One region of the Peribacillus sp. NPDC097198 genome, then DNA from elsewhere that is predicted to be linked to it. Evidence: riboswitches for the same ligand, from Rfam matches in the RefSeq annotation. Region 1 holds a riboswitch; the other holds the start of a gene.
The links. A riboswitch is a leader RNA that binds a small molecule or an ion and turns the genes downstream of it on or off. The one in region 1 is predicted to bind cobalamin.
Positions count from the first base shown of each region.

Region 2: another riboswitch for cobalamin. It lies ahead of ACIQXQ_RS04165 (hypothetical protein); the one in region 1 lies ahead of metE (5-methyltetrahydropteroyltriglutamate--homocysteine S-methyltransferase).

Region 1 covers NZ_JBIWDO010000013.1:1,237-7,715, forward strand. The annotation lists gene ACIQXQ_RS18010 (YgzB family protein) at 99-452, shown strand; gene perR (peroxide-responsive transcriptional repressor PerR) at 520-963, opposite strand; gene ACIQXQ_RS18020 (D-2-hydroxyacid dehydrogenase) at 1,108-2,052, opposite strand; gene ACIQXQ_RS18025 (aminopeptidase) at 2,198-3,307, opposite strand; gene bcp (thioredoxin-dependent thiol peroxidase) at 3,319-3,789, opposite strand; gene ACIQXQ_RS18035 (potassium channel family protein) at 3,852-4,274, opposite strand; cobalamin riboswitch at 4,557-4,754, shown strand; gene metE (5-methyltetrahydropteroyltriglutamate--homocysteine S-methyltransferase) at 4,894-6,479, shown strand, end outside.
Region 2 covers NZ_JBIWDO010000002.1:232,664-239,142, forward strand. The annotation lists gene ACIQXQ_RS04160 (MBL fold metallo-hydrolase) at 323-1,141, shown strand; cobalamin riboswitch at 1,215-1,416, shown strand; gene ACIQXQ_RS04165 (hypothetical protein) at 1,645-1,869, shown strand; gene ACIQXQ_RS04170 (hypothetical protein) at 1,899-2,090, opposite strand; gene ACIQXQ_RS04175 (YheE family protein) at 2,149-2,352, opposite strand; gene ACIQXQ_RS04180 (YheC/YheD family endospore coat-associated protein) at 2,413-3,555, opposite strand; gene ACIQXQ_RS04185 (YheC/YheD family endospore coat-associated protein) at 3,606-4,973, opposite strand; gene ACIQXQ_RS04190 (YheC/YheD family endospore coat-associated protein) at 4,977-6,047, opposite strand; gene ACIQXQ_RS04195 (YheC/YheD family endospore coat-associated protein) at 6,077-6,479, opposite strand, start outside.

The DNA of each region.
Region 1 (6,479 bases):
TCCGATGGTCCACCATAAGTCATTTGTATCCTTTATTTCTTTTTTGTTCCAACCTTAGTTTATGTTATAGTTAAAGTTATATTTTAGGAGGGTCTAACATGGCTAAATATTCTAGCAAAATCAATAAAATCCGTACGTTTGCTTTAAGTTTGATCTTCGTTGGCTTTATCGTGATGTATATCGGTCTATTCTTTAAGTCGCACCCTATCGTCATGACGCTCTTCATGGGTCTTGGACTTCTATTCATTATCGCAAGCACGGGCGTTTACTTTTGGATTGGGATGCTGTCCACAAAGTCGGTACAGGTTATCTGCCCGAACTGCGGGAAGCCTACGAAAATATTAGGTAGGGTCGATATATGTATGCATTGCAATGAAACGCTGACCCTTGATAAAAAGCTGGAAGGCGAAGAGTTCGACGAAAAATATAATCGCAAAAGCCTGAACGACTGAATGGAATGGATTTTAGTTACAGTGCTTTTGCAACAAAAAAAGTTCCAACCAAGTGGCGGAACTTTTTTTAATGCGCTTCTTTCTTTGCACAATCCGTGCATTCCCCATAGATTTCCATCCGATGGTGACTTACGTTGAATCCGGTGACCTGTGCTGCAAAGTGTTCGACCTCATCCAATGCAGGATAATCGAAGTCGACGATTTTACCACAGCTTTCGCAGATAACATGATAATGATTCGTTGTTACGAAATCAAATCTAGCTGACGAATCGCCATAGGTAAGCTCTTTGACCAATCCCACTTCACGAAACACACGCAGGTTGTTATAAACCGTAGCCACACTCATATTCGGAAACTTGCCTTCTAACGCTTTATAAATATCATCAGCAGTAGGATGCGACATGGAGTCTATCAAATACTCAAGAATTGCATGGCGTTGAGGAGTTATTCTTACACCGGTATCTTTAAGGGAATCCAACGCTTCTTTCAACTGAACTTCAGACACCGTCATCCACCTCTTTTTCTAATTAAGTATGAATTATTACATTGTAATGTTTATAAATAGTGTACTCCCCATAAGCAAGCTTTGTCAATATATCTACACCCTTAGTTTATTCCTCATTCATTTAATTATTTCCTGTTTTTCTAGTTGGTCCTAGTATCCCTTTTTAGGGTCGATGATATTAATGAAATCCTTTCCGTCTTTTAGGTAGACTTTCATGTTTTCTTCAAAGATTGCAAAGGTCCTTGGTAAATATTCGCCGCTTTTGCTTGATAGGTGCGGGGTTACCGTGACCTGCTCCATTTTCCAGAATGGGTGGCCCTTCACTAGCGGTTCAGGTTCGAATACATCCAGTATCACATGAGCGAGTTCATGCTCCTGCATGGCCTCTATGAGCACGTCTTCCTTGAACAGATCTCCCCGTCCTATATTCACGAAGACGGCTGTACGTTTCATTGCTTTAAAATGTTCTTTCTTTAACAAATCCTTCGTTTCATCCGTACTAGGCAAGACGCTTACGATATAATCCGCTTTGGGCAATGCTTTCTCAAGCTCCGTAAGGGCGTATAGATGATCGATGTGTTCGACGGCTTTCCCACTACGATTCACTCCGAGGGTCGTCATTCTAAAAGCCTTGGCAAGACGTGCCACTTCCCCTCCAATTGCCCCCGTTCCTAGGATCAGCATCGTTTTTCCATTCAACTCGCCTACTTCTATCTTCCGGTCCCAGATTTCTCCCGCTTCATTCTCAATTAGTTGTTTTAATTTCTTTTCATACTGTAAAAGCATGCCGATTGTATATTCAGCCATCGGGATTTTATGGATGCCCCTAGCGTTGGTCACCATGATTCCGCGTTTCTCAATGGCGGCAAAAGGCATTAACTCCAATCCGGCACTCATGACCATGATCCATTTCACGTTCACTGCCTCTTCAATGATTTCATCGGTTAAATCTTCTCCATATGTAATAAGAACTTCGGCTTCTTGGAGCTTTTCATCCGCCCAAGTTTCTTGATACATGAATGTCAAATCGGGAAATGCTTGTGCCATCTTCTTTTGAATGTCTTCATTCGGAATGATTGTTGAAAATACTAACATGATTATCTCTCCTTTTCTTTACATAAAAAAACACGGGCACTGAATGTCCCGCGCAACTTTCTATGAGGAGGTATTCCCTTACTAAATCATATTCAGGGGTCCTCTATTTGAGTTGGACAAACGCCTCTCCCTATTAAAAAGGGCTTTATTTTAATTGATTTGGATTCAATTCGCATAATTCCCGTGGCACGAATAAACCGTCCTTACGAACCAGTATATCATCAAAGTAGATCGCTCCGCCGCCATATTCGGGTCGCTGGATCAAGACCATGTCCCAATGAGACGATGATTGATTTCCATTATCGGCCTCTTGGTAAGCTTGACCAGTGGCAAGATGGAGGCTGCCGCTAATCTTCTCATCGAATAGGATATCACCCATCGGTTCCATGATATACGGATTGATTCCCAGGGCGAATTCCCCGATGTACCGGGACCCTTCATCCATATCGAGCAAACGATTCATTTGGTCCGACTGATTGGAAGAAGCTTTCATGATTTTTCCCTTTTTAAATGTAAGGGTTATCCCATCAAATACCTCTCCTTGATAGGCGGAAGCAGTATTGAAGGAAATCGTGCCATTGACACTGTCTTTTACCGGTGCCGTGAACACTTCACCATCTGGAAGATTGTTTTTACCAGCGCAAATGACAGCGGGGATATTTTTAATGGAAAAAGCCAAGTCAGTCCCCGGCGATATGATCCGGACTTGATCCGTTTGATCCATCCAATCCTTTAGAGGCTTCATGGACTTTTCCATTTTGTGATAATCCAGTGTGCACACGTTTAACAAGAAATCTTCATACTGTTCAAGGCTCATGCCGGATTTTTTTGCAGAACCGATGGTCGGATAATTCAGTAACACCCAGCGCCGGTTATTGACGAAGAACATGGTGGACGTTTTCATGGCATCCTCCTGAAGGCGATATCTCTCATGAGGGACACTCACTCCTCGCCCTTCGTTTCCATCGCCCGATATGATGATGACTGCATCCACATCTTCGTATTTCTTATAATTCCATTTCGATAAGGTATCGAGCTGTTCCTTAACATTCCCTTTTAGCAGATGACTGGTAATTTCGTCATCTTCAAGTTCCGCATAAGGATAGGCCCCCATTCTATAGGCTTCGTCAATCAGTTCCTTCAATAGGGCCTTTGCTGCAACAGGCCCACGGATCAAGACTCGCTCTTTCGCCTGCAGCCTCAGTGAATGATGAATCAGCTGCTTGGCAAGCTTGATAAGTCGCTCATCCTTCATTAGCCTGTACCTTATTTTTCTAGGTCACGAAGAGTTTCCAACGCTTCTTCGACGTGGCCCTTTACTTTGACTTTACGCCATTCTTTAACGATCGTTCCTTCCTTATCAATCAGGAAAGTCGAACGCTCAATGCCCATGTATTCCTTACCGAAGTTCTTTTTCAATTTCCATACGCCATATAATTCAGCGGCTTCTTGCTTTTCATCAGCAAGCAACAGGAAAGGCAACCCATGTTTTTCAATGAATTTTTCATGACGTGTTACCGGGTCCGGGCTAATGCCTATGATGACAGCATCAAGCTCTTCGAATTGTTCATTAGCATCACGGAAATCACAAGCCTCCGTCGTGCAACCGGGTGTCATGTCTTTTGGGTAAAAATATAATACAACGTGTTTACCCTTGAATCCTGATAGGGTAACTTGTTCTCCGTTGTTTGCTGGTAATTGAAAGTCTGGTGCTTTTTCTCCAATTTCGACCGTCATTCTAAACCCTCCATTTCTTTCATCATGGTAAGCGTACCCAATAATTGAAAGAAACACAACTTTCATTTCTTGTTCTTTCTTTCCTTCTGTTCAAAATCGATGACAGCCCTGATCACAAATGCCGCAGGAAGCGTATAGCCAATGAATGCTTGGATTGTCGCGATCATCCGGCCAATGCCGATTGGGGAGATATCCCCATATCCGACGGAGAACATCGTCATCGCACTAAAATAAAATGAGGTCTTCAGCTGCTCGGAAAAGGTCCCATCCAAGCGATTGCCCATATCAAGAATCACCGAATGATTCTGAAGCTCGTATAATAAATAAATCAGTGCAAAACCGACTAATAATGTCGCATATAAATTGCCGAGCCACAGCATATCTTCAAGAGAAAACTTCTTTGCCTCCGACTCAGAAAGAAATAAGGTCCGAATGCTCATCACCATGCAAAAGATAATCCCCACAATCAAAATATAAAAGGTCATCCCCCACGCCTCATTTCAAAAACAACCCACTTCCCTTATACATACTCTTTTCCGAGTCAATATATGCTCGTTTTAGGGGTCAGACCCTATTTCCCAGCTACTGCACCATCTAGGAAACATAGATACAGCATGGGTTCTTGTGCCATATGGTGGGGGTCAGACCCCATTTCCCGACTTTTTCCTTGTTGACCCATTTGGTTGGGGTATGCTAAGATGGGTTAAGTTTTTATAATATTTTGTAAATTTCAGCGTCCGTGTTTATGCGGTCGGAGTTTTTTGTGAATTTCATATGTGGAGATAGGTTCCTAAGCTTTTAGGATTAAAAGGGAAGTCCGGTGTAATTCCGGCACGGTCCCGCCACTGTAATGGGAATGTATAGCGCTTTTGTTTGATGCCACTGGTCCTTTTGGATTGGGAAGGCTTTTAGTGCTAAGTAAGAGTTCCCTGAGTCAGGAGACCTGCCTATTTCGACAACACTGTTTTAACCTACGGGAGATAGGGAGGTGTTAGGGACCTTATAATGATAAGGGGTATTTTCGTGCCCCTTTATTTTAAGCATTTCTAACTTTCTCTTTTGACGGTTAGGGATGCTTTTTTGTTGTTATTTCATTAAAAGGAGATGGATGTGTTGAAAAGTAGTAATATAGGGTACCCACGAATCGGTGAGGATCGTGAATGGAAACGTACATTAGAGGCCTATTGGGCTGGAACATTAAATGAAACGGAATTCATGGCGCAATTGGAAGCGATCCGTTTAGGCAATTTGCAAAAACAAAGAGATCAAGGCATCGATATCATCCCGGTCAACGACTTTACGTTATATGATCAAATGCTCGATATGTCCGTCATGTTCGGCCTGGTGCCAGAACGCTATTCGGCTTATAAAGGTCGCATGGTCCCCCTTTCCGTTTATTATTCAATGGCCCGTGGGAACAAGGATGAAGTCGCTTCCGAAATGACGAAATGGTTCAATACAAATTATCACTATATCGTTCCAGAGCTAAAACAGTCCCAGCTTACGTTGACAGAAAACAAGCCGCTTGCCGCTTACCGCGAAGCCAAGGAAAAACTAGGAATCGATACGAAACCGGTTATAGTCGGACCTTACACATTCATTTCTTTGTCAAAGGGCTATGAAAAAAGTGATCTTCCGGCCATCATCCTGAGCCTGTTGCCTTTATACACAAAAATTTTGCGAGAGCTGGAACAAGAAGGCGTGAAGTGGGTGCAGATCGATGAACCTTCCCTTGTTTCTTCCCTTTCCAAAGACGAGATGAAAACTGTTACATACCTGTATGAAAAATTGAACGAAGCTGTCCCCAACCTGAACATCATGCTGCAAACATACTTTGATGCTGTAGAACACTACCAAGAAGTGATCGACTTGCCCGTTCAAGGAATCGGCCTTGATTTGGTCCATGACAAAGGAAAAAATCTCAGCAATCTTCAAACAGTCGGTTTCCCGCAAGATAAAATACTTGGGGCCGGTGTGATTGACGGGAAAAACATTTGGCTTTCTGACTTGACGAAAAAAATCAAGTTGGTCGAGTCCATTACGAAACACGTAGCCGAAGATCGAATTTGGCTTCAACCTTCCTGCTCCCTGCTACATGTTCCAGTGACGGTTCGAAACGAGACAGAACTAGCTAGCGAAGTGAAAGAAGCCCTTGCCTTTGCTGATGAGAAACTAGAAGAAATCACACTTTTGGTCAGAGGAAACAACGAAGGTCCAGAATCAATCGAAGAAAAGGTGACGGCAAACAAAGCTGCATGGCAGACCTTAAATAATTCAAAGGCCAGAAACCATAAAGACGTTCAATCCGCTGTCGAACAGGCGAAGCAGCAATCCCATGGCCGTACCCTGCCATTTAAACAGCGCTATCAAAAACAACAGGCGTATTTCAACCTGCCCTTCCTTCCAACCACGACAATTGGAAGCTTTCCGCAGACCGCGGAAGTTAAACAGGCCCGCGGGAAATTCAAACGCGGTGAATGGACGGCTGATCAATATGAAGCATTCGTGAACGAGGAGATTGGCAGATGGATTGATATCCAGGAAGAAATCGGATTGGACGTCCTTGTGCACGGGGAGTTTGAACGAACCGATATGGTCGAGTTTTTCGGCCATAAATTGGGCGGCTTCGTCTTCCTTGAAAAAGGCTGGGTTCAATCATACGGCTCCCGCTGTGTCAAACCTCCCGTTAT
Region 2 (6,479 bases), on a different contig from region 1:
ACTATTTTAGTATTTTATTATTTTTTTAATATAATCTATATTATTTGTTAAATACAGTAATGTCAATTATTTTTTGAATTTTATCAAGATTATGAATCAAACGATCTACTTGCCCAGATTATAGTGGCCATTTGCTAAGTTACACGGAACGTCCCGGATCTTACATGGCCTGTCTGCGTAAGAATATGGACTTTGATCACTCCCATCATTAGAAAAAATATTATACTTGTAAAAAGTATGGAGAGATAATACATTTATTGTAAGTAAATTAGAAAATAAAGGATGATGAGTTTTTCCAAAAAAATGATTGGGGTGGAAAGTCATGCTGGAAATGAAAACGATAAACGATGTGGTTTGCGTAAAAGGGACACCGGAAGGAAACAAATCAGGCATGAGCGTGAATGTGTTCTTAACCGATGGCATGTTAGTTGATACGGGGGCAAAAATCTTGTTGAAGGAACTTACTCCATTCTTTGAAACCGCTGATTACGATATGGTTGCGCTGACGCATTATCATGAGGACCATACGGGTGGGGCCGCATGGATACAGGAACATAGGAACGTTCCCATCTATATTCATCCGATGTCCCTCGATATTTGTGCAAAGGATGCAGAATATCCCGATTACCGTAGAGTTTTTTGGGGAGATAGGGATGCCTTCAAGGCAGAACCATTAGGAGGGGTCGTCCATTCACGCACTCAAACATGGGAGCCAATCTTTACGCCAGGGCATTCGAGGGACCATATGGTTTACCTGAACCATAGTAATGGCATGCTGTTTTCGGGTGACCTGTTTGTAACGCCGAAAACGAAGCTCGTTTTAAGGGAAGAATCTATCCCGGTCATCATGGAATCCATCAAGAAACTGCTTCAGTATGATTTTAAAGAGGTCTTTTGCTGCCATGCCGGATATGTCCCGAACGGAAAGGAAATGTTTGAAAGAAAGCTCAGTTACTTGGAAAATCTGCGCGGTGAAATTCTGCGTTTGCATGATCAAGGATTGGAAGTCCATGAAATTCAGCAAAACGTGTTGCCTAATCGGTATCCGCTTATCGAGATATCCGGTCATGAATGGGATTCGGAGCATATCATTACATCGATACTGAAAGAGAGTAGGGTGTATTCAGAGGACAGAGGATAGATAGGGCCCAAGAACAAGGCAGGAGCCTCATTGTAATCCTAGTGAAAATTTGATACAGTTAAACTGAAAAATAGTATTTCGTCTAGAAATGGGTGCAGATAAGAAAGTGTAGCTTATCTGCTTAAAAGGGAAGTCGGTTAGAATCCGACGCTGTCCCGCAACTGTAAATGAGAGCGATTCGAAGGAATGCCACTGTCTTTTTTGCAAGAAAAGATGGGAAGGTTCGAAAAGCGATGATCATGAGCCAGGAGACCTGCCCGTTTTTAGCACAACGCCAGAAACCTACGAGGATAGGGGGTGTTAAGTGCGAAAAATTAGCAAGAACATGCTTTCTTATTTTTGTAGAAAAATGGGGAATCATGGTCATTTTTGTTATGTTTCGTTTGCACTCTAACAACTTCTGAATGGGAAGTTGTTTTTTGTTTTTTACAAGTCCATATTGGACAATATTCAAAAAGAATCCTGTTAATTAGACAGGACAGCTATCATAGGGGGCCATATCATTGTTTGGTACAGTTGAGCATTTTACGGACTATTTAAAAGCGCAAATCATGCGTAACTTTTGTGTGGAAGAAATGATATCTTTAGATGATTGCCGAGCAAGCTTGATTGAGGAAATCCAGGTTCATGGCAAAAACGTAGAAGATAGGAAAGAATACGAAGCAAATCTTGAAAGAGCCTTTAGCCAAGTGAATATAGAAATATTCGGCTATCAAGAAATCAAATAAAGAGCCGCCCATAAGGGAAGCCCTTGTTTTCAATCTTTATTGATGTTCGGTTCCGTTTCATCATGAAAGTCATGGGCTTCCTCAATGTTCAAGGTGTCCGCGGCTTCATAGACGTTTCCGCCAGCAAGTCCTTCATTGATGATACGATCGATATCGAGGTATACAGAATCCTTACCGTCATACTCGGTATCCTTCAGAAATGTAATCTTTTCTTTATCCAAATGAAATCCCTCCTTGGCTTTTTAATAGTGTTAGCCAAAGAGGGATTCTTTATTCTGTTTATTCGTACACGTGATACACCATTAAATCATGGATCATGCCCTTAAGTTTTTCTTCCTCTGATTCTTCAGGCGGATTGGTTAACCACTCGATGGACCCATCTTTATGATAGAGGGCTTGGACGGCCAATTTATTGAAGTAAAAGGAAATCTTCCAGCCAGGTAAATTCTTGTGCAACGGCTTCCATTGAAAATGCGTAATCATATGTATAACCTCCATATCGCTGTTTCTCATTTCATTATAATGGAAAAAGCAGGATGGAGGTTATTTTCTTATGTGATTCGGAAAAGTTAATTCAATGAACAGGTTTTTTAAATGTAGTAGGCGGCTCGCTTCAATTTCCTCTTCATCAAATTGCATGGGTTTTGAATTGACTTCATAAATGAATAGAGCACCGGATGTATCTTCCCCGATATCAATGGAGAATTCCCCAAGAAAGCCAAACTTCCTGGAGAGGATGATTCCACATCTTTGCGCAATGTTCGCCAACTTCCTGTTTAACGGCCTCGTTTGTAGCTGCTGATAGGGAAAAAGCTTTCCCCCCCTTGGCGTATGGGTTGTGATTTCCTGGGTTTGCGACATCCTCACGCCCTTGCCGGTCACTTTATAAAACCCATTTTCATAATGAACAAGAATACGGTAATCGTATCGGTGTCCATTCAGTTTCTTTGGAATGACCGCTCGTTGGGCCAGATACCCCCTCTTTTTGAGCGACGCCTTATTGGCTTCCCAAAACGCGGAGAAATCAGGGTACAATTCCTGATGTTTCAGGCTATTGAATTGGAGGGTGCCATCAGGTTTTTCTAGCAGGGTGTAGATGCCCTTACCTTGGCTTCCTTTGCATGGTTTCAAATAAATATGTTTGTGGAAATGTAAGAAGTCCGCTAGTTGGGTAGGGTCGGATAGGTCTATGGTCGATGGAAGATGGCGGGCTAGAGATCCATCTTCCGTCAATGCTTCGTACATCAAGTACTTATCCAAAAAATGAGGGTTGAATAAAGTGATGCGATGTTCTTTAAAAAAGGAAAGGAGTTCTTGAAAACTTTCCGATGCTTCGAATCCCCTTTTGGGAATGCGATTATAAACGATATCGGGCAGTGGTAATTTTACCTCATTCCATGTGTTCGTTTGTGAAGAAAAGATGAAGCCTTTCATGTAGTTGGAAAGCAAGGATTCAACCGTGAATACATAGGCCAATATCCCATGATTCGATAAATATTGAGATAAATTCTGAAAAAGTGTCAAATTCCCCCCTATACCTGATTCCTTCTTTGGATCTAGAGAGGTCAAGATACCAACGACTAGCACCCGGTTTCCCGGAAATAAAGTAATCGGAAAAAGTGCCTGATCCTGGGTGTCCTGCTTAAAAGGGATTTCCTCATTCGCGGCTCCCGCATATAGCTGCATATCTTCCTCGTTATGGCTCCATCTCTCAGAGGGAACATCATAAAAAATGTTCATTTCTGTGTACCAATCGTTTGTGAAATCGTCTGTTCGGTAAGATAAATGGCATAATCAAGGCTGAGCTTCCTGGTTAAAAGTTCAAATTCCTTTAACTTTGGATGGGAAAAGATAGAACGGCCTGGTTTAGAATTAGCTTCGAACATCCATACTTGCCCTTTTTTATCCAATCCGAAATCGAAGCCGATTTCTCCTATGATGCCATCTAGGTGCTCCTCGATGCTTTCACTTAATATAAGAGCGGCTTCTGATAGCTTTTCCTCGATCCGTTTAGCTTCTTCGTCATCTCCGTATAGTTCGGCAACCGTCTTGATGACCCCGCCGCTTTTAATATGGGTCGTCACACTGCCAGCCCCGGAAACTTTTGCGGCGATGGCCGTCACTTGCCAAACCCCATTGCTGTCCTTGTTCGTATGGACCCTGAAATCCACTGGCCGCTTTGAAGAGCGGATTAACGGGATGCCTTGTTGAACGATCAGGTTCTCAAGCGGTCGATTATGAAATACATGTTTGAGGATGGATTCGAGTGTGGAGAACTTTTGTAATTTGTTTTCCTGTTCCTCATTTTTATACCGGCAATAGTAGACATTTTCATGCTTATCATACAGAATTTGATGAATGCCGAGGCCAAGGCTACCATGAATGGGTTTGATATAGACTTGGCGATAATGCGACAGGAGCGTCTCGACGACGGATAGAGATTGAAAAGGGTAGGTCTCCGGTAAAAATGGCAAAGCCCGATCATCCGCATTCAACCGTTCGTAAACATCCCATTTATTGAAGAAACCAGGATTGTACCAAGGAATCTTATATTCCTTTTGGAACTTTTGCTTCACTTCCTTTGGCCCCTCACGGTTTTCCGTCATTCGGTTGGGAAGCCGGTCATATACGACGTTGGGAAAAGGGAATTCGTTGATCTGCCAGTTTTCCTTCTCATATACATATCCTTTAATCGTTTCTTGATCCCAATTGATGACATTCTCACCGAAAACAAAGGGGATACAACCGGTTGTTTGACTGAGAGAAAGTAATTTCGAAAAAAAGCCGGAACGTTCCCCAAGCGGTTTATTGGAAATGCCTGTGAAGCCTGATGAGAAAATTCCAATGAGCGGGCCGATATGAAGGCTCTTCCCGTATATAAATAAATGAAGGGGAGTATCGATCTCGTTGAACATCAAAGAATCTGCAAGACTATTCGAGAGTACGATTGATTGCTTGATGGCTGGATTTGGCTTGACGGCTGCAGGGCAGGAATGCTGCCCAAAATAAATTAATTCGATATCCCCCAATTCCCCAAGGTCAGACGGATAAAAAAGGACGTGGCCGGGGATGTTGGCAATCTCTGCAGGGTATGTCTTTCGCATGGGTCATTCACCTGCTTTCAGAAGATGTTCGGATAAATATTGGCAATATTTGAACGGGGCTTGATAAATTTCTTTCATGGACTCTGGTTGGAGTGTTTGGATGATCTTTCTTCCGGGCTTGGAGTTAATGTCCAAGATCCAAATTTTCCCCGCCTTATCGATGCCTAAATCGATTCCAAGTTCGAATAGCCTTTGAAAAGCGCCTTCCGTCTCCACAGGGAGAGTCCGGAGGATATGCTGGATGGTTTGTTCGACGGTTACCGGGATGGAATCAGGATTCTTTTTCATGAAGGCTTCAAGCGATAAGGCTTCTCCGCCAGTCGTCAGATTGGAAGTGATATGATCTTGTTTCCCAAGACGAATGCCCCGCCCCCGTTCCAGCCACTGGTTTTTTTCGTTTTTCTGAAGCAAAATCCGTAAGTCGAATGGTTCGTTCTTCTGGTTGCTCAATTCTAAATAAGGTTGACATAGGTAACTATAGCGAGTTAATAAGTGCTGTAGCCATTTATTCAGTTGCGATTTTGATTCGAATTGGCGGTCATATTTCGTTCCTTTTTTGGTCATGGAGACGGTTGTGCCTTCCTTAGTTTTCGTCAGAAGGTAAATGCCAAGACCGCCTGATCCAAACTCGGGCTTAATGATGATTTTTTCCAGGCGTTCCATGTGGTCGATTATTTGCTCAGGTGTCGTGACCCGCTCCGTCTCTGGGAAAAAGGCTTGAAGCAGGGGATTGGTTTTCAATGTTTGGTAAACATCCCATTTGCCAGGGAGGCCAAGCCCAAGAAAATTCGAGTTTTCTTTTAACCAATTTATTTTCTCACGTATATCATTATGCTCACGGGAAATGCCATGAAAACAACGGTCATATACAAAATCAGGAAGGTCAAGTGAAGCAGGAAGCCAAACTTCTTTTTCCCCATCAAAGCGCTCGCCCTTGATTTTCTTCGAATCAACGTCCATATTTTCCGGTACGAACTTACAAACATTCATGCCAAGGGTTTTAGCCGTCTTGGCTAGCTCGGTGAAATAATGATTTTCTTGTGTATCTTTCGTGGACATTAGCCCTATTAACACGTGCCAGCAACTCCTTTTATGGATGGTCTTCACTCATTTATCGCATACATAAACTCAATAATCGACTTTACAGATGGCCGGAATGTTTCATAGGTACCTTGGAATTTTTTTGAGGGCTTCGAATTCACTTCTATGATCCAAGGATGCTTGTTACTATCAAGGGCTAAATCGATACCCAGCTCCCCAAATAATTCCGGATGGTTGTCATCAAGCGCAACTGCCGTCTTCTTAGCTAAACGGATGAGGCTTTGATATAAACGTTTGGCTTCTTGGTGATCCACGATCTCTTTTAAAAAGTCGAAACCGTTCTTCATGACACCACCTTGTGCGAGGTTGGAAACGATATTTCCCGAATCCCCGATTCGTGCAACCATGGAGGTGACCTTCCATTGATTCTGTCCGTTTTTATGAAGCAGGATGCGGAAATCCACT